Regions from separate parts of the [Rhizobium] kunmingense genome, predicted to be linked through region 4. Evidence: predicted binding sites of a transcription regulator. Region 4 holds the regulator's gene; each other region holds the start of a gene.

Region 1 (7,284 bases), 630 kb from region 4:
CTCAGGGTCGGGATCGGCCATCTCTACGCTCGCCGGCTCGACAAGCGGATCGCATCCTTCTTCGTCGGTGCAAGCATCTTGCTGAGCTACGTGATCTACGATCTGCCTCGTGGAACGCCGGTCCAGGCCTTCTCCTACCAGAGCCCATTCGCCATCGTCCTTCTCGACAGCGCCTTTGTCGTGCTTGCATCCCGCGGGCGCCAAGCAATCGACCGCTTTCTCGGCATGCTGATGCTGTTCACCGGTCTGCACTTCTTCGCCAAGGCCGGGCTGGCTGTGGTGGCGGGATCGGGCACGGTCGCGAAGGACTATATCCACACGAATTACGCACTGATATCGCAAAGCGCCACAGCCATCCTCGTCGTGGCCGTCGGGCTCACCCTGCTGGCGGCGCTGGTGCTGGAGATCATGGCGGACCAGCGCAGCGAATCGGAAAAGGACACCTTGTCGGCACTCGGCAATAGGCGCGGTTTCGACCGGCAGGTTCAATCGCTTCTGGATGCGGCGCCGAACGGGAAACACGCGGTCATCCTGTGCGACCTCGACCACTTCAAGCGCGTCAACGACACCTATGGCCATCATGTCGGGGATCTGGTGATCCAGAGTTTCGGCCAATTGATGAATGACTGCGCACCCAAGAGAGCCGCGCTCGGGCGGATCGGCGGCGAGGAGTTCGCAATCTTTTTGCCCGATACGGAGATCGGTGCTGCGGTCCTGTTCGCACAGGCCCTGCGCAGCGCGACGATGGCCCTCCCCGATCTGCCCGACGGCCTGATCGTCACGGCGAGCTTCGGTGTCTGCGCGCTAACGTCTGCCGACGGTCTGCCTCAAGCCTATCGTCAGGCAGACATCGCGCTTTACAAGGCCAAGCATGCCGGCAGGAACCAAGTGAAGCTGGCCGTCAGCGACCACCCGGGGGCAGAAGGCTATCGCGGCGACAACCGCGCCTAAAGCCTGCAGCGACCTTTCAGATTCGCTCCGCACGCTTAGGCTTTCGTTTTTGCGCCTGTCTTAGCCCGAAACCGGCAACCACGTTCGAGTGACACACTCCAGCAACTTCAGGCCTGACTTACACGAGTTCCACATCCAGAACTCCCGGAGCGGCTTTCAGTGCTGCCGCCATTTCCGGTGACAGGCGATATCTCTCCGTCAGCTCCACCTCGATCTCACGACGTCCATCGTCCTTGATGACGATGAAGGAGACCTGCCCCTCGCCTCTTGCATTCAAATGGCGTCGGACAGTGCCGATCGGGCCTGCGTCACGGACGAAGACGCGCAATGCCTTCTGCATGCGGACCGACTGTTCCTCCAGAGACGATGCGGTCTGGATGCGAAGGCCGATGCCTTCCGGTCGCTCATCCGCCTGAACAGTGATTACCAGCGACTTTCCGGGTTCCAGCAAATCGCGATACTGCGCCAGCGCTTCCGAAAACAGCACCGCCTCGAACTGGCCGGACGAATCCGAAAAGGTAATGATGCCCATCTTGTTGCCGGTCTTGGTCTTGCGCTCCTGGCGTCCGGTGACGGTACCGGCCAGGCGTCCGGCGGTCGCGCCCTGACGGACGGCGCCGGAGAAATCGGCGAATGTCTGCACCCGCATCTTGGCAAGGACATCGGTATAGGTATCGAGCGGATGGGCAGACAGGTAGAAGCCGAGAACCTGATACTCCCGCATCAGCTTTTCCGAGGGCATCCACGGATTGAAGGTCGGCAGGATCAACTTTTCCGGCCCTGCACTTGCCGAGGAGCCGAAGAAGTCCGACTGACCGGAAATCTTCTCCTCCTGGGAGCGCTGAGCATAGCCGATGACGCGGTCGAGGCCGGCACTCATCTGGGCGCGGTCGTGACCGAAACAATCGAAGGCACCAGCGGAAATCAGGCTTTCCAGGACGCGGCGGTTGATCTGCTTCGGATCGACCCGCATGCAGAAATCCTCGATGCCGGCAAATGGCTTGTCGCCACGCACTTCGGTAATGTGCTCGACGGCGGACTCGCCGACGCCCTTGATGGCCGCAAGCGCATAGTAGATCTTCGCCTCACCGGTTTCGAAATGGCGGAACGAGGTCTGTACCGATGGCGGTATGACCTTGATGCCGAGACGCCCCGCATCCTCGCGAAAATCGTTCAGTTTTTCACTGTTGGCCATATCGTAGGTCATCGTCGCGGCGAGGAACTCAACCGGATAATGCGCCTTCATGTAGGCAGTCTGGTAGGAAACGATGGCGTAGGCTGCGGCGTGCGACTTGTTGAAACCGTAGTTGGCGAACTTGGCGAGAAGTTCGAAAATGTTCTTCGCCTGCGGCTTCGAGACACCGTTCTTTATGGCGCCATCGACGAAACGCTCGCTCTGCTTGTCCATCTCCTCCTTGATCTTCTTACCCATGGCGCGGCGCAGAAGATCGGCCTCGCCGAGCGAATAGCCGGAGAGGACCTGAGCGATCTGCATGACCTGCTCCTGGTAGACGATAACGCCCTGCGTCTCCTTGAGCAGGTAATCGATCGACGGATGGACGGACTCGATCTCCTCCTCGCCATGCTTGCGGGCATTGTAGGTCGGGATGTTCTCCATCGGGCCCGGACGATAGAGCGCCACGAGCGCGATGATATCCTCGATACAGTCGGGCCGCATGCCGATCAGCGCCTTGCGCATGCCGGCGCTTTCCACCTGAAACACGCCGACCGTCTCGCCGCGCGAGAGCATCTCATAGGTCAGCTTGTCGTCGAGCGGGATCTTGGCCAGATCGACATGGATGTCGCGCTTGCGGCAGAAATCGACCGCCGTCTTCAACACGGTCAGCGTCTTCAGGCCGAGAAAGTCGAACTTGACCAGCCCCGCCTGCTCTACCCACTTCATGTTGAACTGGGTGACGGGCATATCCGATCGCGGATCGCGATACATCGGCACCAGCTTCGACAGCGGGCGGTCGCCGATGACGATGCCGGCAGCGTGGGTCGAGGCGTGGCGGTAAAGGCCCTCGATCTTCTGGGCAATATCGAGAAGGCGGGCGACGACCGGTTCGGCCTCGGCCTCCTCCCGCAGTTTCGGCTCCTCCTCGATCGCCTTTGACAGCGGCGTCGGATTGGCCGGATTGTTCGGCACGAGCTTGCAGATCTTGTCGACCTGGCCATAGGGCATTTCGAGCACGCGACCGACGTCGCGCAGTGCCGCGCGCGCCTGCAGCGAACCGAAGGTGATGATTTGCGCCACCTGCTCGCGCCCATATTTGCGCTGAACGTAGCGGATCACCTCTTCGCGACGATCCTGGCAGAAGTCGATATCGAAGTCGGGCATCGATACGCGGTCGGGATTGAGGAAGCGTTCGAAGAGGAGCGAGAAGCGCAACGGGTCGACGTCGGTAATCGTCAATGCATAGGCGACGAGCGAGCCCGCACCCGAACCACGGCCGGGACCGACCGGAATATTCTGGTTCTTGGCCCACTTGATGAAGTCGGCAACGATCAGGAAGTAGCCCGGAAACTTCATCTTCTCGATGACGCCGAGCTCGAAATCGAGACGCTCGCGGTAATCCTTTTCGGTAAAGCCGGCGCTCAGCCCAAGTTCGGCCATGCGGCTTTCCAGCCCCTCGACCGACTGGCGGCGAAGCTCGTCCGCTTCTGCCCGCTCGGCTTCGGCCGGATCATCCGTCGCACCGGTGAAACGCGGCAGGATCGGCGCACGGGTTTTCAGGATGAAGGAGCAGCGCCGGGCAATCTCGACGGTGTTTTCGAGCGCTTCGGGAAGATCGGCGAACAGCGTCGCCATTTCCTCGCGGCTTTTCAGATAATGGTCCGGCGTCAGGCGGAAACGCGTGTCGTCGGAGACGATCGCGCCATGAGCGACTGCCATCAGCGCGTCATGGGCCTCGTAATCGCCCTTCGACGGGAAGAAGGCCTCGTTGGTCGCCACCAACGGTATCTCATGGTCATAGGCAAGGCTGACCATGCGGTGCTCGTGCCGGCGGTCATAATTGCCATGGCGCTGCAACTCGACATAAAGGCGATCGCCGAAAAGCTGTTTCAGGTGCAAGAGCCGCGCTGCGGCCAGGGCAGCGTTGCCTTCCTTCACCATCCGATCGACCGGACCAAAAGCGGCCCCCGTCAGGCTGATCAGCCCCTCAGTTCCCACCTCTTCGAGCCAGGACGCCTTGATATGGGTCTCGGCACCGCTTTCGCCACCGAGATAGGCGCGGCTGACGAGATCGACGAGGCGTTCATAACCTTCGGCGGTCGCGGCCAGGAGGATGATCGTCGGCAGTTTGGCGAGCTGCTGGCCGTTGCGCCGCTCATCACCCTGATCTTCCATGTCGATCGACATCTGGCAGCCAATAATCGGCTGCAAGCCGTCGCCGATCGCCTTCTGGGCAAATTCGAGAGCGACGAAGAGGTTGTTGGTGTCGGTAACGGCAATCGCGGGCTGATTGTCCGAGACGGCCTTGCCGAGCACCTTCTTCAGAGGCAACGCCCCCTCGAGCAGCGAATAGGCGGAATGCAGGCGCAGATGCACGAATTGGGGCGTTTCCCCAACAATCCCGTCCGCAGCTGTCGAGCTTTTCTGTTCCGCCATATCTTCACGCCATTACCACTGATTCAAGTCCGGCTACTGTCGGCGGACAGAGCCGCCAAGTCCAGTTTTGAATCCGTCGGTCAACGGGTTTCAGGAATACAGGGGTCTAAGGAATTTCGAGTCGGCAAGCGCCCGACGGCTTGCGCAAGGCCGGGCGCTTCAAATTCTACATGGCGATCATGATCATCGACAGGCTGGCGACAAAAGTCGCGATGGATGCGAATGCGGCAATATCACGAAGAAGGTCGGTCATCGTTGTCTCCCGTGTTCGTTATGTTTTTAATTTGTTCTCTTTTTGTGCGCAAGTCAACAGGAGAACAAAACAAGAAACACGATATTTCGCTCATGGTTAATGCCACCGCAGAAACAGTGGCAATTCAAACCGTCACGCATAGGCCTCATATGCGTCGATCACGGCCTGGATCTGCTCGGCATTCATCGCGTTAGACTGGACGGCGGTGAGCGCCTGAAGCTGCTCCAGCTTGAGGTTCATGATGTCGGAGGGAGACAGGCCGGCGATCGCACCGGTGCTGATCGAGGAAATGTCGGAGGTCGAGAATGTGGTGAGATTGCTGCTGCTGAAGGCGGCAATCTGTCCGGCGGTGAAGCTTGCCACCTGCGTCGGCGTGAATGCCTCTGCCTGGATAGATGTCATCGCCGCGATCTGGTCGGCTGTCAGGCCCGCTATTGCCTGGGTGCTGATGGCCGCGATCTGGTCTGTCGAGAGACCGGCGATCCGGTCCGGTCCGAGCGAAGCCAGCTGAATGGAGTTGAACGCGCCGATCTGGGTCGGCGTCAGCGCCGCCACCTGATCGGCGCTCAGCGCTTTCAGCTGATAATAGGTGAGGCCAGCCATCTGCTCTCTGGTAACGGCGGCCATCTGTTCATAGTCCAGCGCGGCAAAGCTTTCCGGCGAGAGCCCGCCGAAGGACTTGACGTTGATCGCTGCGACATCGGTGCTGGAGAAGGTTGCGAGCTGTGCCGGGCTCAGCGCGCCGATCTGGGCGGCGCTCAGCGCTCCGATCTGCTCCCTGGAGAAGACATCGACCTGGGCGGGCGAAAGCACCGAGATCTGATCGGTCGTCAGGGCGGCGATAGACTTCGCACCCAGGGCGGAGACCTGTTCGTTGGTGAGGGCCGATATGGCCGCGCCGCTCAGCGACGGCAACTGGGTCGCGGTCAGGGCGGCGATCTGGGCCGTCGACAGAGACGTGATCTGCGAGGCGGTCAGCGCGCCGACCTGGGCCGGCGTCAAGGCCGCGACCTGCGCCGCGGTCAGGCCCGGCAACTGCGTCGGCGACAAGGACGCGACATTGTCGGTGCTCAGCCCCGGCAGAGCGCCGGTGCCTATCGCGGCGATCTTTTCCGCCGAAAGCGACGCTACCTGTTCGGGCAGAAGCGCGCCGACCTGCGTTGCGGTCAAGGCCGCCAGCTGGGTGGCCGAGAGCGCGTTGAGCTGCACCGTGCTCAGCGATGCAACCTGGGTGGGCGTCAATGCGGCGATCGTCTTCGGTCCGAAGGCGGCGATCTGATCGGCGGAGAAGGCGGCAAGGCGATCAAGCGGCAATGCCGCAATCTGCGGGGCGGAAAGGATGGCCAGCTGGGCAGCGGAGAGGCTCGATATCTGTCCGGCGGACAGGGCTGCGATCTGGGCGGGCTGCATGCCGACGATCTGCGCCGGCTTGAGAGAGGCAAGCTGATCCGTCGTCAGGTTGACGACGTTGTCGGGCGTGAGGCCGGCGAGCGCCGCCGCGGACAAGAGGCCGAGATCCTCGCCGGAGAATGTCGCGAGCTGTGCTGCGCTCAGCGCTGCGACCTGGCTGGCGCCGAGGCCGCCGATCTGCGCGGCGGAAAGGCTGTCGATCTGGGCGGGTGACATGGCGGCGATCTGGTCAGCCGTCAGTCCGGAGATGGTTTTCGCCGGCAGCGCAGCGAACTGGGCGGGAGACAGTCCTGCAAGGTTGGCGGGCGAGAGAGCCGCAACCTGTTCGCCCGTCATGCCGCTCATCTGGTCGGGCGTTAGAACCTGAAGCTGGGATGGGCCGAGCGCTGCGACCTGGGTCGGCGTCAATGCCGCAACCTGCGTCTTTTTCAGGATGGCGACCTGCGCCGTGGACAGCGAGGAGATGATCTCGACCGGCAGGCCGGAGATCGCGCCGGCGCTGATCGCGCCCATCTCCTCATCGGAGAACAGGGCGATGTCGGACGGCTTGAGAGCCGCGATCTGGGTCGCGGTCATGCCGGCAATCTGGGTCGCCGTCAGAGCCTCGACCTGCCCGGAGGTCAGCCCGGTCAGTTGCTCGTTGGTCAGGGCTGCGATCGCCTTGCTGCTGAGCGCCGCCATCTGCTCGGAGGAGAATACGGCAAGCTGCGCGGTCGGTATCGCCACAACCTGGTTGGCGGAAAGGGATCTGATCTGGGTCGGGGTCAGGGCCGACAATTGAGTCGATGTCAAAGCGCCGACCTGGGAAGGCGTCAAGGCGGTTATCTGGGCCGCGGTCAAGGCCGCCACCTGCTCCTGGCCAAGCGCTGCAACCAGCTGAGTCGGCAGGCCGGAGAGCGCCGTCGAGGTGATTGCGGCAATATTCGCCGGAGAGAAGGTTGCCAGCTGCTCGGCGCTGAAGGCGCCGAGTTGCGTCGAGGTGAAACCCGCGACCTGCGAAGGCGTAAGCGCACCGATGCTATCCGGCCGCAGCGCGGCAATCTGTGCCGCCGTCAAG
Region 2 (7,284 bases), 2.1 Mb from region 4:
GATGAACTTCGCGCAAACGCCTCAGGCGCTTGCGCCGATCGCCTTGTTCACAGCGTCGGCAAGCGGGATCGCCGGCTGAGCACCTCGTGCAAGGCAGGCAAGCGAGCCGGCCACCGCTGCCCGCTGCAAGGCGGCTGCGAAATCCATCCCTTGGTCGAGGCTGGCGGCCAGATAGCCGCAGAACGTATCTCCGGCGCCGACCGTATCCACAGGCTCGATAACCAGCCCCTGCGCAGTCAGGATGCCGCCGTTGCGGATGGCCACGACGCCGTCGCCGCCGAGCGTGACGACATAGGTCTGGCCGTTCGCGGCATGAAGGTCCCGCAGTGCTGCGATCCGCTGGTCGGCGGTGACGGAAGGCTTGCCGACGATGAGATCGAACTCTGTCTCATTGGCAACGACGATGTCGGCAAGACCGGCCAGCCGTGACGCATCGACGGTAAAGGGCGCGGTGTTGAGGATCGAGGAAATACCTTTTTCCCGTGCGGCCTTCAGCGCCGTCTCGATCGCCGCAGCCGGCACCTCGATCTGCAACATCAAAATGTCACCCGCCTGCATCGCCTGGACGGCCGCCTCCGCGTTCTCCGGCGTGAGCGTGCCATTGGCGCCGGGCACGACCGCAATCATGTTCTCGCCATCGCCGCCGACGAGAATGAGTGCCGTGCCGGTTGGTTCTTCGCTGCTCGATACGGACGAGAGATCGGCGCCCGCTTGTTTCAACAGCGCAAGCGCGGGTTCGGCAAACGTGTCACTGCCGACGGCGCCGACCATTCGCACCGCACTGCCGGCGCGCTGCGCCGCAAGCGCCTGATTGGCGCCCTTGCCGCCGGCCGCCGTCGCAAAGCTGGAACCCGGCACCGTTTCCCCCGGCTTCGGCAACACGCTTGTGGTGGCGATGAGATCCATGTTGATGGAGCCGAAGACGGTGATCATGGGCGGGCCTGCTGTCGGTTGAATTCGATCGGCGGACACTGCCCGAGCGGATCACTCTTCGTCAACCACCCGCAGCCTGAGAAGCCCGGTTCGGCTTTCCACCGATTTTGCTGCTGGCTGTGGCGCGGCAACCTGCGCCGCGTCGCGCGCTGCCGGGGCTTCAAGTTCCAGCGAGGAAATCCGGTTGCCGCGTCGCGTCAGTTTTTCCGTCGAGGTCAGGATTTGCTCGACATCCTTTTCCGCAGCGAGAAAATGCGACTGCAGCTTGCGCGTCCGGTCATCCAGTCGGCCGAGGTCCTCCATCAGCAAGCCGACCTCGCCCTGAATGAGATGCGCCTGTTCGCGCATCCGCTGGTCGCGCAGCACGGCCTGGATGACCTGGATTGAGAGCAGCAACAGGGAGGGCGAGACGATCACCACGCGTGCGCGCTGGGCCCTTTGAACGACAGCGTCGAAATGCTCGTGGATCTCGGCGAATATCGATTCCGACGGGACGAAAAGCAGCACCGTGTCCTGCGTCTCGCCTGCGATCAGATATTTTTCCGCCACGTCCTTGATATGCACCTCCATGTCGCGACGGAACTGCTGGCCGGCTGCGCGTCGTGCTTCCGGCGATGCGCCCTCGCGAAACGCTGTCCAGGCTTCGAGTGGAAACTTGGCGTCGATGATGAGCGGCGGGGCGCCGTTCGGCATGCGGATCACGCAATCCGGCCGGGTGCCGTTGGAGAGCGGTGACTGGAAGGAGTAGGCGCCCTGCGGCAGGCCATCGGCGACAATCGTCTCCATGCGCCCCTGTCCGAAAGCGCCGCGCGTCTGCTTGTTGGATAAGATCGCCTGCAGCCCGACGACATCCTTGGCCAGTGTCTGGATATTGTTCTGGGCCGCATCGATCACTGCCAGCCGCTCCTGCAGCTTGCGCAGGTTCTCATGCGTGGATTTCGTCTGCTCGGTAATCGTCGACCCCAGCCGATGGCTCATGCCGTCGAGCCTCTGGTTGACCGCGTGGTTGAGCTCGGCCTGGCGACTGGTGATCGTCTCGGCCATGGCCGCCATGCGCCCATGCATTTCTCCCTGCATCCGCAGAAGTTCGGCAAGCCGTGCTTCGGCATCCGCCGTCCGGCGCGCGGCCTCCGCACCGTGTCGGCCGTTGCGCAGCGCAAAGATGCCGATGAAGAATGCGGTGAACACGACAAAAGCGCCGCCGATCAACAGGATCGGAGCGTTGGCCGGTGAGGACAGAAACTGCGTCATCTGGTCGTTCATGGCTGCACTCTAGCAGAACATCCCGCCTTGGAAAGATCAAAGCGTGAACATTTGTCGGGAATGCCACGTAATGCCCTGTTCCCTATGGACAAAAGATGCGCTATTGGGGGCACATGACGATCAAGCCCCTTATCATTCTTCCCGACCCGCTGCTGCGTCAGGTCTCCGCCCCGATAGAGACGGTCGATGCCGACGTGTTGAAACTTGCCGACGACATGTTGGAAACCATGTACGATGCCCCCGGCATCGGCCTTGCCGCGATCCAGATCGGTCTCGCCAGGCGGATGCTGGTCGTGGATGTCTCCCGCGAAGACGAGGAGAAGGCGCCGCAGGTCATCATCAACCCGGAAATCCTGCGGTCCTCCGACGAGCGTTCCGTCTATGAGGAGGGCTGCCTGTCGATCCCGGAATATTATGCCGAGGTCGAGCGGCCTGCGACCATCACCCTTCGTTATGTCGGTCGTGACGGCAAGAGCCACGAAATGGAAGCCGACGGCCTTCTGGCCACCTGCCTCCAGCACGAGATCGACCACCTGAACGGCGTTCTCTTCATCGACCATATCTCGCGCCTGAAGCGGGAAATGGTGATCAAGAAGTTCACCAAGGTGGCAAAGGGCAAGGTCATCTAGCCTTCCCGCCACGCAAAGCAAACGAGGAGCGTCCGTATAGGCGCTATGGTCCCATGTCTCTTCGCATCATCTTCATGGGCACGCCGGAATTTTCGGTGCCGACATTGCAGAGCCTCAAGCAGGCCGGCCACGAGATCGTCGCCGTTTACAGCCAGCCGCCGCGCCCTGCCGGTCGCCGCGGGTTGGATCTGACCAAGTCGCCGGTGCATCAGGCCGCGGAACTGCTCGGTATTCCGGTGCTGACGCCGTTGAATTTCAAGGCGGAGGAAGATCGCCAGACGTTTCGGGATTTCGATGCCGATGTCGCGGTGGTCGTCGCCTATGGCCTTTTGCTGCCGGTCGCTATTCTCGAAGGCACCAGGCTCGGCTGCTACAACGGCCACGCGTCGCTTCTGCCGCGCTGGCGTGGCGCAGCGCCCATCCAACGCGCCATCATGGCCGGTGACGAAAAGACCGGCATGATCGTCATGAAGATGGAAAAGGGCCTGGATACGGGCCCCATGGCGCTGACGAAGGAAATCGACATCGGCGCAGCGATGACCGCCGGCGAGCTGCACGACAAGCTGATGCTCACCGGTGCACGCGCCATGGTCGAGGCGATGGAACGGCTCGAAGCGGGCGATCTGCCGCTGACGCCGCAGCCGGAGGAGGGCGTGCTTTACGCCGCCAAGATAGACAAGGGCGAGACCCGCATCGATTTCTCTCGGGCCGCGCATGACGTACACAATCACATTCGCGGCCTGTCGCCTTTTCCGGGCGCATGGTTCGAGGCAGAGATCAACGGCAAGCCGGAGCGTATCAAGGTGCTCGCGTCCGAACTGGCGGAAGGTGGCGGCGAGCCGGGGACCGTTCTCGACGATACCCTGACAATTGCCTGCGGCGACGGCGCGGTCAGGCTCAAGCGCCTGCAGAAGGCAGGTGGAAAACCTTTGGATGCCGCCGATTTCCTGCGCGGAACGGCTCTGCCCAAGGGGACCAAGCTGCCGGTCGGGGAGGCCTGATGCCGCGCTTTCGCATGACCGTCGAATATGACGGCACATCCTATGTCGGCTGGCAGATGCAGGAGAACGGCCATTCCGTACAGGCTGCATTGCAGAACGGCATCCGCTCGCTGACCGGTGAGACGGTTTCCATTCGCGGGGCAGGGCGCACCGATTCGGGCGTCCACGCCCGCGGCCAGGTCATTCACGCGGATCTCGCGCGCGCCTGGGCACCATTCAAGCTGCGCAATGCGCTCAATGCGCATCTTATGATGGCCAAGGAGCGTGTTTCCGTCATCGATGTCGCGGCAGTGGACGACAGTTTTGATGCGCGCTTTTCCGCGGTCAAGCGGCACTATCTCTATCGCATCATCAACCGGCCGTCGCCGCTGGCGATCGAGGCGGGGCAGGCCTGGTGGGTTGCCAGGGACCTCGATCACGAAGCGATGCAGGCGGCCGCCCAGATGCTCGTCGGTCACCACGACTTCACCACGTTCCGTTCCACCCACTGCCAGGCCAAAAGCCCGGTCAGGACCCTCGACCGGCTGGATGTGACCCGCGTCGGCGAGGTGATAGAGATCCGTGCAAGCGCCCAAAGCTTTCTGCACAACCAGATCCGTTCGTTCGCCGGCACGCTGAAAATCGCCGGAGAAGGCAAGGTCACGGCACAGGATGTGCGAAGGGCGCTGGAAGCGCGTGACCGCAAGGAATGCGGTCCGGTTGCACCGCCCGAGGGGCTTTACTTCATGCGGGTCGACTATCCAGGCGACGAACTCGCCCGTTAGGGCGTGCTCAATAGGGTGTCACGCCGAGATAGGATTGCAGCAGATCCGAGATCACCAGGCTCGGAATAAGAAGAACCAGAAGGACTGTGGCGACGACTAGCGGCTGCGGCCCGCAGATATGCCTGACCAGTCGCGAAATGGCGAAGATCGTGCCGATCAGCAGCGCCACCTGTAGCAGTGCGATCAAGCCTGCCGCGAACGGAATGAGGAACAGCATCAGCGTCAGGATGGCATAGGCGTAGGACACCGGCACCGAAAGCCAGTTCGTCGCCACTACGATGGCGGTAAACTTTCGCTCGGTCTTAAGCAGCAGGCAGAGCACGCCGACCAGCACGAGCGGCAGAACCCAGTTCACCGCCTCGATGAGGAACAGCCGGGCGAAGAAAGGCAGCCCCGTCCTTGTGTCCGGCGGGCTGGCCGCGATGAAGGCGAAGCGGACGCCGTTCCAGTAGATGAACATCGCCGGCAGGCACCAGACGAAGGCCCAGAAGGAGCGCATCATGCCGCGATCGGAAAGATCGAGCTGCCGCAGGCCCTGCGGGTCGCCCTTCAGAAGCAGCCAGAGGCCGCTGACATAGAGTTTCACTTCAAGAAAGGATGGCATCGCCGAACCAGCGGGAGAGGAAGGTTCCGTAAATCTGGGTCAGAGTCTCGAGATCTGCAAGGGCGACGCGCTCGTCCACCATATGCATCGTCTGGCCGACCAGGCCGAACTCCACCACAGGGCAATAGTCCTTGATGAAACGGGCATCCGACGTGCCGCCGGTCGTTGAAAGCTTCGGCTGCTTTCCGGTTACCACCTCGACGGCTGAAGACAGGGAGCCGGTCAGCGCATCGTTGCGGGTGAGGAACACATGGCTCGGGCGCTCGGCCCAGGCGAGGTCGTAACCGATCGGCGCGCGGTCGGGGCGCAGCGACTGGTCGGCGGCAGCCGTATCCAGACGGCGGATGATCTCCGCCTTCACCGTATCTGCCGTCCAGGTGTCGTTGAAGCGGATGTTGAACGAGAAGGTCGCCTTGGCCGGAATGACATTGGTCGCCGGATTGCCGACATCGACCGAGGTGACTTCCAGATTGGAGGCGGGAAACTCGTCAGTACCCGCGTCGAAGGGCGGGTCCATCAGCGCGTTTGCCAGGGGCAGCAGCCCGCGCACCGGGTTGTCGGCAAGATGCGGATAGGCGGCATGGCCCTGAACGCCGAAGACGGTGACCCTGCCCGAGACCGAGCCGCGTCGGCCGATCTTTATCATGTCGCCGAGCACGTCCGGATTGGTCGGCTCGCCGACTAAGCAGGCATCCCAGCGCTCGCCTTTCTCGGCCGCCCATTTCAGCAGCTTTTCGGTGCCGTTGACGGACGGGCCTTCCTCGTCGCCGGTGATCAGGAACGAGATCGAGCCTTCTGGCGCGCCATGCTGTTCGATATGACGGGCGACGGCTGCGACAAAGCAGGCAATGCCGCCCTTCATGTCGACGGCGCCACGGCCGAACATCTCGCCGTCGGCGATTTCGGCGGCAAACGGCGGATGGCTCCAGGAGGCCTCGTCGCCGACCGGCACCACGTCGGTATGGCCGGCGAACATCAGATGCGGCCCGCCGGTACCGATCCGTGCATAAAGGTTTTCGATGTCGGGTAGACCCGGCTCCGTGGCGATCATCCGCTCGACCGTAAAGCCGAGCGGGGTAAGCATCGCCTCGAGCGCCGTCAGCGCTCCACCTTCCGCCGGGGTGACGGAAGGGCAACGGATCAGCGTTTGCAGGTTCGCAATCGGATCGACAGCAGACATCGAACAGGGCCTCGCTTAATCGCGCAGCAGTTCGTTGATGCCCGTCTTGGAACGGGTCTTCTCGTCGACCGTCTTGACGATGACGGCGCAGTAGAGATGCGGGGCGGCAAGGCCGTTCGGCATCGTCGCGTTGCCCGACGGCATGGATCCGGCGACAACGACGGAGTAGGGCGGCACTTCGCCGAACGTCACTTCGCCGGTAGCGCGGTTGACGATCTTGGTCGACTTGCCGATGTAGACGCCCATGCCGAGCACGGAGCCTTCGCGGATGATGCAGCCTTCGACGACTTCCGAACGGGCGCCGATGAAGCAATTGTCCTCGATGATCGTCGGGCCGGCCTGCATCGGCTCCAGAACGCCGCCGATGCCGACGCCGCCGGACAGATGCACGTTCTTGCCGATCTGTGCGCAGGAGCCGACGGTGGCCCAGGTATCGACCATCGTGCCTTCATCGACATAGGCGCCGAGATTGACGAAGGACGGCATCAGAACGACATTCTTGGCGACATAGGCCGAGCGGCGCACGACGGCGTTCGGTACGGCGCGGAAGCCGGCATTGCGGAATTCGCTTTCGCCCCAGCCTTCGAACTTGGACGGAACCTTGTCCCACCAGGTCGAAGCGCCCGGTCCGCCCTTGACGACTTCCATGTCGTTCAGGCGGAAGGAGAGGAGGACGGCCTTCTTGAGCCACTGGTTGACGGTCCAAGTGCCGTCTTCGCCGCGAACGGCAACGCGTGCCTTGCCGCCGTCGAGCAGGTTCAAGGATTCTTCGACCGCATCGCGAACCTCGCCCTTGGTCGAGACATTGACGCTGTCGCGGTTGTCGAAAGCGGTCTCGATGGTCTTTTCGAGGGCGGCGAAGTCGAAGCTGCTCATGGAATATCCTTAAACGTCACGTGGTATCGTGATG
Region 3 (7,284 bases), 2.5 Mb from region 4:
ATCAGCCGCAACACCCATTCGAAGGAGTTTCATCATGGAAGCGGAAGCAGCAAAGTTCATCGGCGCAGGTCTCGCTTGCTTCGGTATGGCCGGCACGGCACTCGGCCTCGGCAACATCTTCGGCAGCTACCTGTCGGGCGCTCTGCGCAACCCGTCTGCCGCTGACAGCCAGTTCGGCCGTCTCGTATTCGGCTTCGCCGTTACGGAAGCTCTCGGCATCTTCTCGCTGCTCATCGCTCTCCTGCTGCTTTTCGCAGTCTAAGAACGGGCAGCGGGGCGGTTTATACCGCTCCGGGAAATCGGGATCGCGGCCGTTTGAGAAATCAGCGCGCCGCGGTTCCGTACATTAGAGTGCAGGGCGCCTTTGGCGAGCCCTCGGGGTCTTTCGGGACCGCGCTCTGACTTATAGAGTTTTACGTATCGGACCCTTCGAGAACCGATTTGGATTTTCGGGGCGATGCGGGGGAATACACCTGGAGGTGATGATGTTCGTGACCCCGGCACATGCGCAGACCGCGCCGGCCGCTTCTGAAACGCCTGCAGCGCCGGGCACAGCCCCTGCTGGGGAAAGCCAAGCCGCGCCGGCCGTGGGCGAGGTTCACACCGAAACCGGCGTTGCGCAGGGCGCAGAGCATGGTTCGGGCGTGTTTCCGCCCTTCGATCCGACGCATTTTGCTTCGCAGCTGCTGTGGCTCGTCATCACGTTCGGTCTCTTCTACATCCTGATGAAGAAGGTCATCGTACCGCGCGTTGGCGGCATCATCGAGGATCGCAAGAGCCGTATCGCCGGCGATCTCGAAGAAGCAGGCCGCCTCAAGGCGGAAGCCGACGCTGCCGTCGAGACCTATGAAAAGGAACTGGCCCAGGCCCGTTCCAAGGCCAACGGCATTGCCGAGACGGCCCGCGAGGAAGCCAAGGCCAAGGCCGCCGCAGACCGCGCCGCCATCGAGGCCGAACTGGCCGGCAAGCTTGCCGCTGCCGAAGCCCGCATCGGCGAGATCAAGGCCAAGGCATTTGCCGACGTCGGCACGATCGCTGAAGAAACCGCCACCGCCGTTGTCGATCAGCTGATTGGCGCCAAGGCGACCGGCGACGACATCAAGGCCGCTGTTGCGGCTGCCAAGACGGGAGCCTGATCCATGGACGCAACATTTTTTGCGCTTGTCGGCCTCGTTCTCTTCCTCATCCTGATCGCCTATCTCAAGGTGCCGGGCATGATGGCCAAGTCGCTCGACGAGCGTGCGGATAACATCCGCAGCGAACTCGACGAAGCCAAGCGCCTTCGCGAAGAGGCCCAGGCGCTGCTCGCTGAATACCAGAAGAAGCGCAAGGAAGCCGAAGCCGAAGCCGAAGAGATCGTTGCCGCCGCCAAGCGCGAGGCAGCTCTTCTCGCCGACGAGGCACGCCAGAAGACCGAGGAATTCGTTGCCCGCCGCAACGCCGTCTCGGAAGCCAAGATCAAGCAGGCCGAGACCGACGCCATCGGCGCCGTGCGCGCTGCCGCAGTCGACATCGCCATCGCTGCCGCGGAGAAGGTCATCTCGACCAAGACCGACAAGCCGACCCAGACAGCCCTCTTCAAGGATGCCGTCTCCAAGGTCCAGTCGCGTCTCAACTGATCGATAAGGTCAGAGCAGAATTCGAAAAGCCGGGTGGAAACGCCCGGCTTTTTTGTGTCTGGTCATGTACGCAGGTCGGTAGAAAACTAATTCTCAGCGCGGGCCTTGAGCCAACAAGGCCATAATTCGGCAACGGCTTCATGGCGAGCAGCAACGGATAACGGGGAAGCGCCGTCATGGCCATTTTCGCTATATCTGTAATCGCTCTCAGGTGTGACGATCACGGTATCAGCGCCGAATTGATCTGCGGTAACATCGACGATCAGGTCTTCACAGCGGACCCATATGTGGCTTTCCCATAAGTTGTTTCTATGGAAGCCGGCTTCCCTTAGTCGAATTCGCCCATCGCTGCCGAATGGATTACCGATCGCCAGATCTGCTGAATAACCCTCAAAGCGCAATGTGTGACAAAGGAAGAGGCTGCTTCGGCCGCATGTGCGGCTTGACGCAGGCGTCGGTACCGATACCCCACGCGATCGGTGCCAGTGCGGCCATATGGGTTCGAGAAAGTAACGCACTGCCTTGGCGTGCTTGACGATGGCAGTGTGTGTCGAGTGCTTAGTCAGCGGTATCATCCTGCTTCAACGGCCGAAAGCTCATCCGGTGCAGCACGCACGGGCCATCCGTGCTGATCGCATCACGATGCTGCTTTGTCCCGTAGCCGGCATGCTTGCCGAAGCCGTAAGCCGGATAGACGAGGCCGGCGCGGGTCATCATCCGGTCGCGCGTCACCTTGGCGACGATCGAGGCGGCGGCGATAGAGACGGAACGGCTGTCGCCCTTGATCACGGCCTTGCCCGAACAGATAAGCCCTTTGGGCACATCGCGGCCGTCGACGAGCACATGGGCCGGCGCGATGGGCAATCCTGCGACCGCGCGGCGCATCGCGTCGAGACTGGCGCGCAGAATGTTGATCCCGTCGATCAGCTTCGGGCCGGACGAGGCGATCGAGACATGCGCCGTCGCCATGATCGCCTCGAACAGCTGCTCGCGCTGCTTCAGGGAGAGTTTCTTGGAATCGTTGAGCCCGACCGGGATATTGTCCGGGTCGAGGATGACGGCGGCAGCGACGACCGGACCTGCAAGCGGCCCTCGGCCCGCCTCGTCGGTTCCGGCGACCGGCCAGTGACCGGCATCGCGTGCGGCAAGCTCGAGGCTGAAATCGCAGGTCAGGACATTATCGGAAGGCATCGGAGAATCGGGCGGCGTGCGAGCGAACATGGCGGCAAGCTCGCACGCCGTCCCGATCTCCTGCAAGCCCCGGAAGCGAGTGCGGCTTCGCTGTCCACCGGGGAACGCGGTGGCCGGGGCAAAGGTCTCGGGTGGGCTGTAGGCGGGGAAACCGAACCGAGAACCAATGAAATGCGATAGGAAGGATGCGCCGAGATCTGGCGGGAATTGCTCAGCGCTTCCTGGGCGTTTCGTGTCTGTTGATCATTGGTCTCCTTATAAAAGCGAAAGCTGGACGCCGCCGCCACTGGGGCGGAGGAACAGGTCGTCGCGCAGCGGCATGCCGCGCCGGGTCAGGCCCAGCCGCTTGGTCGCCATCTCGAAGCGGCGACTGATCTGCCAGGCATAGGGGCCGGTGCCCTTCATCCGCTTGCCGAACTCGGCGTCGTAATCCTTGCCGCCGCGCATCGAACGGATCAGCGACATGACATGCCGGTAGCGATCCGGATAATTGCGCAACAGCCAGTCGCGGAACAGAGGCGCCACTTCCAGCGGCAGGCGCAGCAGCACATAGCTTGCCTCGCGCGCACCCGCCGCATGGCCGGATTCGAGAATACGTTCGATCTCGTGGTCGTTCAGCGCCGGGATGATCGGCGAGGCCATGATGGCGGTCGGAATGCCGGCCTCCGTCAACGCCTTGATTGCTTCGAGCCGCTTGGCCGGTGTCGAGGCGCGCGGCTCCATCGTGCGCGCCAGCTTGCGGTCGAGCGTCGTCACCGAAATGCCGACCTTGGCGAGCCCTTTCGAGGCCATTTCGGAGAGAATGTCGATATCGCGCATCACCAGCGCCGACTTGGTCACGACCGCGACGGGATGGTTGGCCTTGTTAAGCACTTCGAGGATCTGGCGCATGATCCGCCATTCCCGCTCGATCGGCTGGTAGGGGTCGGTATTGGTGCCGATCGCGATTGCCCTGACCTTGTAGTCGGGCTTGCTCAATTCCCGCTCCAGAAGTCGCGGCACATCCGGCTTGGCAAACAGCTTTGCCTCGAAATCCAGCCCCGGAGACAGGCCCATGAAACTGTGGCTCGGTCGGGCGAAGCAATAGATGCAGCCGTGCTCGCAGCCACGATAGGGATTGACCGACCGGTCGAAGGGAAGGTCGGGGGAATCGTTGCGGGTCAGTGCCGTCTTCGGCTTCTCCACCTGCACCTCGGTACGAAACGCTTCCAGCGCCTCGATCGTTTGCCAGCCATCGTCGAAAGCCTCGCGGCGTTCGTCCTCGAAACGGCCGCTCGGGTTCAATCCCGCACCGCGTCCGCGCCGCCTGTCGATATCGATCCGCAGACCGGAGGACTGTACCAGCGCGTCGGCAATGTCAGCCGTATGGGCGGGCGCAAACGCACCCTGCCTGAGATCAGACAGCTCGGTCATGGAGGGCTCCTGGCGAGATCGTTTCCCGCGTTCGATGATTAAATTCCTACTCTCGAAAATAGAACATTGCAAGAACAAACTTTGTTCCTTGCTGGCATTCTCTGTTGCGATGCGGTAAGGGTCGGAAATGCTGACTGTTTTGATGGAATGCAGGGACCAGGAAGCCGAGCTGGCGCAGACGCTTTCGATCCTCGTCACGGCCGCGGTGGAGGGGCTGGTGAGTGACGTGATCATACTCGATCACGGCTCGCGCGATGGCTCGTCCCGCGTGGCGGATGCAGCCGGCTGCCGGTTCCATGGTCATTGGGATATCAAGGACATAGTGCGCAGTGCGCGCGGCGAATGGCTGCTGTTGCTGGAGCCGGGCGCGCGCCCGCAAAGCGGCTGGATCGACGAGGTGATGGAATATCTGGCGCTGATGAAGCAGCCGGCGCGGTTCTCCCCGTCGCGCAACTATCGCCGGCCTTTCCTCAAGCGCATCGGCCGCACCGTGCCGCCGCTGCAACAGGGCCTGCTGGTGCCGAAGAAGAACGCCATCGCCGCCGCCAGGTCCGGCATGGATCTGGAAGCGCTGGCCAGGGGCCAGAAACCGGCGAAGCTTTCGAGTGAACTCATTCCGGCCTGGGTGATGGCGGAGCGCTGATCAGCGAGCCAGCACGTCTCCCGAAAGTGGTCACCGGTTTCGGGATGAAGACATGCGCAAAAAGAAGCAGAAGCACGGCAAACGGATCTGAAAGATCGCGGCGTGTTTTAGCCGCGACGCAGATGCTCGTCCAGACGCGGCATGATTTCCACGAAATTGCAGGGCATGTGGCGGTAGTCGAGCTGCGCCTTCAATATCCCGTCCCAGGCATCCTTGCAGGCGCCGGGGGAGCCGGGCAGCACGAAGATATAGGTGGCGTTCAGGACACCGCCCGTGGCACGCGACTGGATCGTAGAGATGCCGATCTTGTCGTAGGAAATCCGGTGAAAGACTGCGGAAAACCCGTCCATCCGCTTTTCGAACAGCGGCTCGAGTGCTTCGGGCGTCACGTCGCGGCCGGTAAAGCCCGTGCCGCCGGTGGTGATGACGACGTCTACGGTTTCATCGAGCGTCCAGGCGGTCACCTGATCGGCGATCTTTGCCTTGTCGTCGGTCACGATGGCGCGTGCCGCAAGCCTGTGGCCTGCGGCCTCGATGCGATCGACAAGCGTCTGGCCGGACTTGTCGTTGTCGAGCGTGCGCGTGTCCGACACGGTCATGACGGCAATGCCGAGCGGAATGAAGGCGCGGGTCTCGTCCAGGCCGATCATGATCGTGTTCCTTTCGTCTCTGCTGCGGCAAAATACCAGTCGGGGCGCTCGCGGCGAAGGTTTTCCGCCGCCCGCTCTGCCTCCGCTTGCGTCTCGAACAGGCCGAAGCAGGTGGCGCCGGAGCCGGACATGCGCGTCAGCCATGCGCCTTGCGCAGCGATCATGTCGGAAAGTTCGGCAATCTGAGGCGCAAGCGCACGGGCAACCGGTTCGAGATCGTTGCGGATGGCGGCAAGCTCGGAGCGCCAGTCGCCACGAAGCGGCGGGATCGGCGGGTTGGTCTTGGTCGGCAATTGCCGGAATGTCTGCGGCGTCGAGACGCCGATAAGCGGATTGCCGAGCACGATCGAAAAGGCGGGCAGGGTGTCAAGCGGCGTCAGGTCCTCGCCGATCCCGCGCACCATCAGCGGCTCGCTTTTCAGGCACATCGGCACATCGGCGCCAAGCGCAAGCGCCAGCGCCGCAAGTTCCGCCTCGCCCACAGAGGCATCCCACAGCCGCAGCAGCCCACGTATGGCCGCCGCCGCATCGGCAGAGCCACCACCGATGCCGGAAGCGATCGGCAGGTTCTTTTCGAGCTGGATGGCAACCGGCGGAGCGGACAGTCCTTGGGTCGAAAGAGCGGAGCGCAGCAGGTCACGCGCCTTCAGCACCAGGTTCGTCTGGGCGCCCGGCACATCCGCCTTGTCCAGCATCCGGCCGAACCGGCCCGACACGCTGAAACTATCCTCGGCGGCCGTAGAGAAGCGCAGCGTGTCGCCTTCGCTGGCAAAGGTCACCAGCATTTCGAGCAGGTGATAGCCATCGGCCCGCTGGCCGACGACATGCAGGGCGAGGTTGATCTTGGCGGGCGCGAATTCGACAAGGCCCGCCGGGGAGGCGGGCCTGTTCCGATCGACGATCATGTCGAGCATCAGGACTTTTTATCGGGCGTTGCAGGCGCGGGTGCTGCCGGGTTGGCAGGCGTTTCCGTCTGGTTGCGCACGGTGTTGGTGGCGTTCGGATCGACCGGCGGCAGGCCGTTGGCGATCTTCTCCTTCACCTTGTCGTGGTTCACGTCCTCGCCCTCGGAAACCAGCGTCCGGTTCCACTGGTAGACGGCTTCGAGCTTGCGCCCGACGCGCCAGTAGGCATCGCCCAGATGGTCGTTGATCGTCGCATCGCCGGCGCGCAGCTGGATCGCCTTTTCAAGCTCGGTCACCGCCTCGTCGAAACGGCCCATGCGGTAATAGGCCCAGCCGAGCGAATCGACGATATAGCCGTCGTCCGGCCGTGCATCGACGGCCTGCTGGATCATCTTCAGGCCTTCGTCGAGATTGATGTTCATGTCGACCAGCGAATAGCCGAGATAGTTGAGCACCTGTGCCTGACCGGCATTGAGCTCCAGCGCCTTGCGGAAATTCGGCTCGGCCTTGTCCCACTGCTTCAGCCGCTCATAGGCGATGCCGCGCTGGAAGAACACCGACCAGTCGCCCTGGCGCGGCACGGGACCGATGATCTCGATCGCCTTGTCGTAATTTTCCGCCATCGCCTTGTAGTCCTTCGCTTCGGAAAGGACGCTGCCATAGGCGATATAGCTGCGGATGTCGGAAGGGTCCGAGGCGATGAGGTCGCGCAGATGCTGCTTGGCCTCGTCCACCTTGCCGGTATCCGAAAGCGTGATGCCGAGCTGCAGCTCGGAAATGCGTCGCATCGGCGAGCCTTCCGGCACCTGCTGATAGAAGGCGATGGCGCGCTGCGGCTGCTCCAGCTTTTCGGCAATGCCGCC
Region 4 (7,284 bases):
CTTGAAAGCGCCACAAGCATAAAGCGTCACGATTAGCTATATGATCCGAAAGCCTCTGCCAAGCGTTCCTGACGGCAATTTGTGCAGCGCGGAAACATATTAGGCATCAACCATGCCGGTTATCGCCAACCCTCTGTTGTAATCCGGTTTCGTCGAAATTCCTCCAGGCCCTGTGCGTCAGGTTGACGCAGGCGAAAAGAACGCCCAGGTTGTATTCTCCGGAGGCTGACGGGGCTGGTTTCCGCTATGGACAAGGTTAGCGAAAAATTGCACCTGAGCCGGCCGGAGGAGGCTTCAGCCGGAGTGTTTCTGCATGAGCTCTCCTCGAGTTTGCCGCTCGTGCGTGGCACTTCAACGGCGCGCTTTCCGCTGCATCCAAGGCCGGCCGGGCGAAATGCCTCTCACTTCCATCGGCTTTCCGCGCTGGTCAATGCGGCGCCAGCGGCAATCGCTGCGCTCGTCGAGAAGGAGAGGCAGTACGGCCACGGTTTTCTTTGGGTGCCGGTGGCGATAGGGGCGGGAGCCGCGTTCTGGTTTCTCCTGCCCGCCGAACCCTCCTTCGTCGCGACGACCGGCATCGCATCGCTGATTTTAGGGGCCGTTCCCTTCACGCGCGCCGGTTGGCTGCGTGCTCTGCTGTTGACGCTCGGACTGTTCTTGAGCGGCATGAGTCTCGCCGCGCTGGAGAGCCGGCGGAACGCGACCGTTATTCTCGATACGTCGGTGACGACCGATATCGTCGGACGGGTGGAGCGAGGCGAGGTCACAGGTGCTGGACGGATGCGTTACACGGTGAGCCTCTTGGAGACAGCCAATCCGCGGCTTCGCCGACCGCCGGGCACGGTGACGCTGGTTGCAAGGCGCGCGCATACGCCCTTCGACAACGGCGCAGTGATATCCGGCCGCGCGCGTCTTTCGCCGCCCTCCGGGCCGGCATTGCCGGGCCTTCATGATTTTGCCTTTTCTGCCTATTTCGATGGCATAGGTGCAGTTGGCTTTTTCTATTCGGCCCCGGTCGCGCATGCGGCTCAACCATTGCCGGATGGCCTGTGGCAGATGGCGGAACGATGGCTTTTTGCGCTGCGGGCCGATATCGGCAACCGTATCCGGCAACAGGTTCCGGGCGATGCAGGCGCGTTTGCGGCGGCGATTGTCACCGACGAGAGACGAGCGATCTCCGAGGACACGGTCGAGGCTCTGCGGCTGTCGGGGCTTGCGCATATCGTCGCGATCTCCGGCCTCAACATGGCGCTGGCCGCCGGCATCTGCTTCGTCGGGTTGCGCACGGCCCTCGCTCTGTCTCCCGCCGTCTCGCAGGCCTTGCCGGTCAAGAAGATCGCGGCGTGCGGTGCGCTTGCGATGGTCACCTGCTACTACCTGATTTCCGGCTTCGGTGTTTCGGCCCAGCGTGCCTATATCATGATGGCGGTCATGCTCGTCGCCGTGCTTCTCGACCGTGCGTCGATCAGCCTGCGCAATGTCGCGCTTTCGGCATTGATCATTCTCGCCTGGACACCATCGGAAATTCTGGGGCCGAGTTTCCAGATGTCGTTTGCGGCCACGGCTGCACTGGTGGCCGGGTATGCGCTCTGGGCGGAGCGGGCAAGGCGGCGCGTGCACGAACCGCTGCCGTTTCGTCACCCTCTGGTGACGGGCGCTGCCGCATCCTCTCGCTTCGTCGGCGGCATCGTGCTGACCTCGTTGATCGGCAGCCTTGCCACGGCGATCTTTTCGATCGAGCATTTTCACCGGATTTCGACCTATGGGCTTGCTGCCAATCTTGCCGCCATGCCGATCATCAGTTTCATGGTCATGCCGGCCGGGCTTGTTGCCATGCTTTTGATGCCGTTGGGGCTTGATGGGCCTTTTATCGCACTGATGGCGAAGGGACTGGAATGGGTGATCGCGATCGCGCACACGGTTGCCGGTTGGCGCGGCGATGCCCTGGTCGGCCAGCAGCAGGCGTTGTTTCTGCCGCTCGGCGTGGCCGGCATGTTGTTGCTGGCCTTGCTGCGGACCCGCCTTCGGCTCGCAGGCGTGCCGTTTCTGATCGCCGCCTTGGTGCTGTTTGTTCAGGGCGGCTCACATGCCGGATCCACCCTTCTCGTCTCGGAGGACGGTACACTCATTGCCTATCGCGACCGGAGCCTTGTGACGGTCAATCGCACCCGCCCATCCGCCTTCGTCTTCGACCAGTGGACGAGGGCCCTTGGTCTGCCTGAGCCGATCAAGCCTGTCATGCTCGACCCGGCTGCCGCGTTGCAAACGGTTCACCCTTCGCCATCTCCGACTGTTGCCCCTGAAGGGGCGGGCGACGAGAGGTTGGCGGACGATCTCGTGGCGGCTGCGCGCCGGCGCATGGCTTCCTTGACGGCTCCTCGTTTCTCCTGCGAGGCCAAGGCCTGGTGCGGCCTGCGCATCGGTGAGGACCGCGTTCGCGACAACGCCGGAGGTCTGCGCGAGCCGAATGCGTCGGACCAGAAGTCCGGACCGGAGGAAGGGATGCTCGTGATTGCGCTCGACGATGGCCGTTATGTCGGTGCGGCCTGTGATGTGGCTGATCTTGTCATCGCTCCCAGGGCGCGTTTCGATCAATGCCGATCCGGTACCCTGCTTCTTTCAGGCGCCACGCTCAGGAAAACCGGTGCGTTGGAAATCGCGCTGCCGGACCGCGCTCATGGCATCGATGATCACCGGAACTGGAAAATCACGCCGTCATTTGCCGGCACGCAACGACCGTGGGCCATACATCGCCAGTATGACTGGCGAGGGAACCGATATGACCCGAGCCTGCCCGGATGGCTTGCAGCCGCCATCGAGGCAAACGGTTTTGCCACGCAGCCATCGAGCGCCGGCGCAGCAACGAATGACGCAACCGGACGCGCAGGCGGCGTGCCCATAACAAATACGGCCATGTCACCGTCTGGTGATGCTGCGGAGACCAGTCAGCCCGGTCTCAGTGATAGCGGCGAATAAGGCCGACCAGCTTGCCCTGCACCTTGACGCGATCGGGCGGGAAGATGCGGGTCTCATAGGCCGGGTTTGCCGCTTCGAGCGCGATCGATGCCCCCTTGCGGCGGAAACGCTTCAACGTCGCTTCCTCGTCATCGACGAGTGCCACGACGATGTCGCCTGGATTGGCGGTGCTGCCGTTGCGAATGATCACGGTATCGCCGTCGAGAATGCCGGCCTCGATCATAGAGTCGCCCTTGACCTCGAGCGCGTAATGTTCGCCGGTGCCGATCATCTCGATCGGAACGGAAACATTGTGGGTGTTGTTCTGGATTGCCGAGATCGGTACGCCGGCGGCGATGCGGCCCATGACCGGAACGCTTGCGGAGGTGGCATCCTCAAGCGGCGCGGATCGAGCAGGTGCTGCGGGCTCGACCGGACGCTTGCCGAGGCTTCCCTCTATGACGCTCGGGGAGAAGCCGCGCTTCGGCTGCAGGCTTGGCACATAGGCTTCCGGCAGCTTGATGACTTCGAGCGCGCGCGCCCTGTTCGGCAGGCGGCGAATGAAGCCGCGTTCTTCCAGCGCCGTGATCAGGCGGTGAATACCCGACTTGGATGCGAGGTCGAGCGCATCCTTCATTTCATCGAAGGAAGGCGGTACGCCGGACTCCTTCATCCGCTCGTGGATGAAAAGAAGCAGTTCCTGTTGCTTGCGAGTCAGCATGGATGCGCACCTTCGGATTTTGAAACAAATGCAGAACGGACACTATATGTTCCATATGTGTTCCGCAAGTCCTTAAATTTGGGTGGAGATTTCATAACTTTCTGAAATGGCAGATCCATTTGTCCGCTTAAAGGGACTTGCGCTTGTCGGTTGTCTGACCAATCTAGCTTCCAGCTAACAAATGTCTGGGGGACATGCGTGACTGCGAAGAAAATCGATCATCTCGTATTGCCGGTCTGCGATCTAGCTGCGGCGCGCGGCCGGTTGTCGGCGCTGGGCTTTACGGTGGCGCCCGATGCCCTGCATCCGTTCGGGACGTCTAACGCCTGTGTCTTCCTCGATGACGGCATCTATCTGGAGCCGCTGGCGCTGGCGGACCGGCGCAAGGCGGGTGCAGCTGCCAAGCGCGGCAATGTTTTCGTGGCGCGTGATGTCGCATTCAGGGGGAAGCGTGGGAGGCAGGGGCTTTCGGCGCTGGTCGTGGCCAGTGATGATGCCGAGGCTGATGATCAACGCTTTGTCGCAGCCGGAGTATCGGCGGGCGAGGTGCTGGAATTTTCGCGCGTCATAAAGTCTCCGGATGGTGATGAGGCGGAGGGCCGCTTCAGGCTCGCCTTTGCGGCGGATGCTGCGGCTCCGGATTTCTTTGCCTTCGCCTGTCAGCGTGTGGTTTCATTCCCTCAGGATATGGGCAACTTACGCATCCATGCGAATTCGGTAACCGGCCTCAAGGAGGTGGTGCTCGCGGCGCGCGATCCCTCATCCTCTGTGCCGCTGCTTGTCCAGGTGCTTGGCGCGGAGGCGGAAGAAACCGAGGCGGGTCTGGTGTTTGCTGCCGAGAATGGCCGCGTCCGGGTTCTCGGTGAAGGGCAGCTCGACCATGAATTCGGCTTGCAATTCGATCCGTCGGCTGCGGGGTTTTATGGCAAGGTTCTGATTTTTCGCTCCGCCGATCTGGCCGTGACAGAGATCATCCTTGCTGCTAATGACGTCGCATTCATCCGCCGGGATGGCCGTGTGCTCGTGCAGCCGGCAGCCGGGCAGGGCGTCATGTTCGGCTTCGAGGAATAGACAATGGCAGTTTCCCCCAAATCAGAAGTTTCCGTCGGCGAGGGCACGAAGAAGGTCGTCTTTTCCAATGCCGGACGATTGTCGCTGATTGCGGGGCCCTGCCAGATGGAAAGCCGCGAGCATGCCTTCATGATCGCCGGAACGCTTGTCGAACTTTGCGACAAGCTCGGTGTCGGCCTCGTCTACAAATCCTCCTTCGACAAGGCGAACCGCACGTCGATCGCTGGCAAGCGCGGCATCGGGCTTGAGAATGCGATGGAAATCTTCGCCGACCTCAAGAAGGAATTCGGATTTCCGGTGCTGACCGACATCCACACCGAGGAACAGTGCAGCATCGTTGCCGAGACGGTCGATATTCTGCAGATCCCTGCCTTCCTGTCGCGCCAGACGGATCTGCTCGTCGCGGCCGCCAAGACCGGTCGCGCGATCAACGTCAAGAAGGGCCAGTTCCTGGCCCCCTGGGACATGAAGAACGTACAGGCGAAATTCCTCGAAAGCGGCAACGGCAATGTCATGCTGTGCGAGCGCGGTGCGTCCTTCGGCTACAACACGCTGGTGTCCGACATGCGTTCGCTGCCGATCATGGCTTCGCTCGGTTCGCCCGTCGTCTTCGACGCCACCCATTCGGTGCAGCAGCCGGGCGGGCAGGGCGGCTCCAGCGGCGGTCAGCGGGAATTCGTCGAGACTTTGGCACGCGCGGCGGTGGCCGTTGGTATTGCCGGCCTGTTCATCGAGACCCATGAGGACCCCGACAACGCACCGTCAGATGGCCCGAACATGGTTCACCTGAAGGACATGCCGCGGCTTCTGGACAAGCTTCTGGCGTTTGACGCCATCGCCAAGGCCGCCTGAGCAATCGGGCGGCGGTTGAGCGCGGTCAAAGTGTTGAGAGCGCTCGCATTGTAATTCGGATGTCATTGAACATGGTTCATTTCAATGACCGAGTGACTGTAAATCTGAGGAGAGACCCTTGACTGCTATTACCGATATCATCGCCCGCGAAATTCTCGACAGCCGCGGCAATCCGACGGTCGAAGTCGACGTTCATCTCGAAGACGGCTCGATGGGCCGTGCAGCCGTGCCGTCCGGCGCGTCTACCGGTGCGCATGAGGCTGTCGAACTGCGTGATGGCGGTAAGCGTTACGGCGGCAAGGGTGTCGAAAAGGCCGTCGAGGCCGTCAATGGCGAGATCTTCGATGCGATCGGCGGTTTCGATGCCGAGAGCCAGATCCATATCGACAAGATGCTCATCGCGCTCGACGGCACGCCGAACAAGTCGCGCCTCGGCGCCAACGCCATTCTCGGTGTATCGCTCGCCGTCGCCAAGGCCGCTGCGGAAGCGTCGGGCCTGCCGCTCTATCGCTACATCGGTGGCGCCGGCGCGCACGTTCTGCCGGTTCCGATGATGAACATCATCAATGGCGGCGCGCATGCCGACAATCCGATCGACTTCCAGGAATTCATGATCCTGCCGGTCGGCGCCGAGACGCTGAAGGATTCGGTCCGCATCGGTGCGGAAATCTTCCACGTCCTGAAGAAGGAACTGGCGTCGCAGGGGCATAACACCAATGTCGGCGACGAAGGCGGCTTTGCACCTGGCCTGAAGAGCGCGCCCGAAGCGCTCGACTTCATCGTCAAGTCGATCGAAAAGGCCGGATACAAGCCGGGTGAGGACGTGTTCCTCGGCCTCGATTGCGCCTCGACCGAGTTCTTCAAGAACGGCAAGTACGAGATGGAAGGCGAGGGCCGTACGCTCGAGCCGGAAGCTATGGCCGACTACCTTGCCGAACTCGCCGCCAAGTACCCGATCATCTCGATCGAAGACGGCATGGCGGAAGACGACTGGGATGGCTGGAAGTACCTGACGGACAAGATCGGCAAGACGGTTCAGCTCGTCGGCGACGACCTTTTCGTCACCAACTCGGCGCGCCTGCGCGACGGTATCAAGATGGGCGTCGCCAACTCGATCCTCGTCAAGGTCAACCAGATCGGCTCGCTGACGGAAACGCTCGATGCCGTCGAGACCGCGCACAAGGCAGCTTATACGGCCGTCATGTCGCACCGCTCGGGCGAGACCGAGGATTCCACGATCGCCGATCTCGCGGTCGCGACCAACTGCGGCCAGATCAAGACCGGCTCGCTGTCGCGCTCGGATCGTCTGGCGAAGTACAACCAGCTCATCCGCATCGAGGAGATGCTCGGTCCGCAGGCGGTTTATGCAGGTCGGTCCATTCTCAAGGGCTGATTGCTCTTGTCTGCCAACTCCGAGACTTCAAAGCCCGCGTTCTCGACGCGGGCTTTTTGCATCGCGGCATGAGAAACGAATGCTTAAGCAAGTTCTGCGAAATTGAATTATTCCGATCGGGGCGAATGATCGCTCTGCCGACCTAATTCCAGGGCGTTGAAGAGGCATGTGGACAAAGCATCATAAGAAGAGAAAATTCGGCCGCCTCGTCCTGCCTGCCATCACCGTCGCGTTCCTCTCCTATTTCGGCTACCATTCGATCCATGGCGACCTCGGTCTGATCGCGACCGAC

The links. The regulator LexA, encoded in region 4, represses DNA repair genes until DNA is damaged. The targets are predictions, from matches to a motif close to TGTTCNNNNTGTGTTCNG.
Region 1: a site for LexA is predicted at 4,839-4,856, ahead of dnaE (DNA polymerase III subunit alpha). Genes of this name have one in related genera too.
Region 2: a site for LexA is predicted at 2,229-2,246, ahead of AC0JZ4_RS03580 (DNA recombination protein RmuC). Genes of this name have one in related genera too.
Region 3: a site for LexA is predicted at 4,283-4,300, ahead of AC0JZ4_RS01640 (PA0069 family radical SAM protein). Genes of this name have one in related genera too.

The regions. Positions count from the first base shown of each region.
Region 1 is NZ_CDRNXG010000001.1:3,464,407-3,471,690, forward strand. Features, by position in the region: gene AC0JZ4_RS16830 (GGDEF domain-containing protein) at 1-951, shown strand, start outside; gene dnaE (DNA polymerase III subunit alpha) at 1,070-4,564, opposite strand; gene AC0JZ4_RS16840 (beta strand repeat-containing protein) at 4,950-7,284, opposite strand, start outside.
Region 2 is NZ_CDRNXG010000001.1:703,807-711,090, reverse strand. Features, by position in the region: gene AC0JZ4_RS03585 (ribokinase) at 22-933, opposite strand; gene AC0JZ4_RS03580 (DNA recombination protein RmuC) at 985-2,196, opposite strand; gene def (peptide deformylase) at 2,310-2,825, shown strand; gene fmt (methionyl-tRNA formyltransferase) at 2,879-3,826, shown strand; gene truA (tRNA pseudouridine(38-40) synthase TruA) at 3,826-4,590, shown strand; gene AC0JZ4_RS03560 (hypothetical protein) at 4,598-5,194, opposite strand; gene dapE (succinyl-diaminopimelate desuccinylase) at 5,178-6,374, opposite strand; gene dapD (2,3,4,5-tetrahydropyridine-2,6-dicarboxylate N-succinyltransferase) at 6,390-7,250, opposite strand.
Region 3 is NZ_CDRNXG010000001.1:297,893-305,176, reverse strand. Features, by position in the region: gene AC0JZ4_RS01660 (F0F1 ATP synthase subunit C) at 35-262, shown strand; gene AC0JZ4_RS01655 (F0F1 ATP synthase subunit B) at 483-1,136, shown strand; gene AC0JZ4_RS01650 (F0F1 ATP synthase subunit B) at 1,140-1,619, shown strand; gene AC0JZ4_RS01645 (ribonuclease HII) at 2,178-2,840, opposite strand; gene AC0JZ4_RS01640 (PA0069 family radical SAM protein) at 3,066-4,223, opposite strand; gene AC0JZ4_RS01635 (glycosyltransferase family 2 protein) at 4,351-4,866, shown strand; gene moaB (molybdenum cofactor biosynthesis protein B) at 4,974-5,516, opposite strand; gene AC0JZ4_RS01625 (4-(cytidine 5'-diphospho)-2-C-methyl-D-erythritol kinase) at 5,513-6,430, opposite strand; gene AC0JZ4_RS01620 (tetratricopeptide repeat protein) at 6,430-7,284, opposite strand, start outside.
Region 4 is NZ_CDRNXG010000001.1:2,831,943-2,839,226, forward strand. Features, by position in the region: gene AC0JZ4_RS13670 (ComEC/Rec2 family competence protein) at 304-2,976, shown strand; gene lexA (transcriptional repressor LexA) at 2,957-3,676, opposite strand; gene AC0JZ4_RS13680 (VOC family protein) at 3,875-4,747, shown strand; gene kdsA (3-deoxy-8-phosphooctulonate synthase) at 4,751-5,599, shown strand; gene eno (phosphopyruvate hydratase) at 5,718-6,992, shown strand; gene AC0JZ4_RS13695 (FtsB family cell division protein) at 7,159-7,284, shown strand, end outside.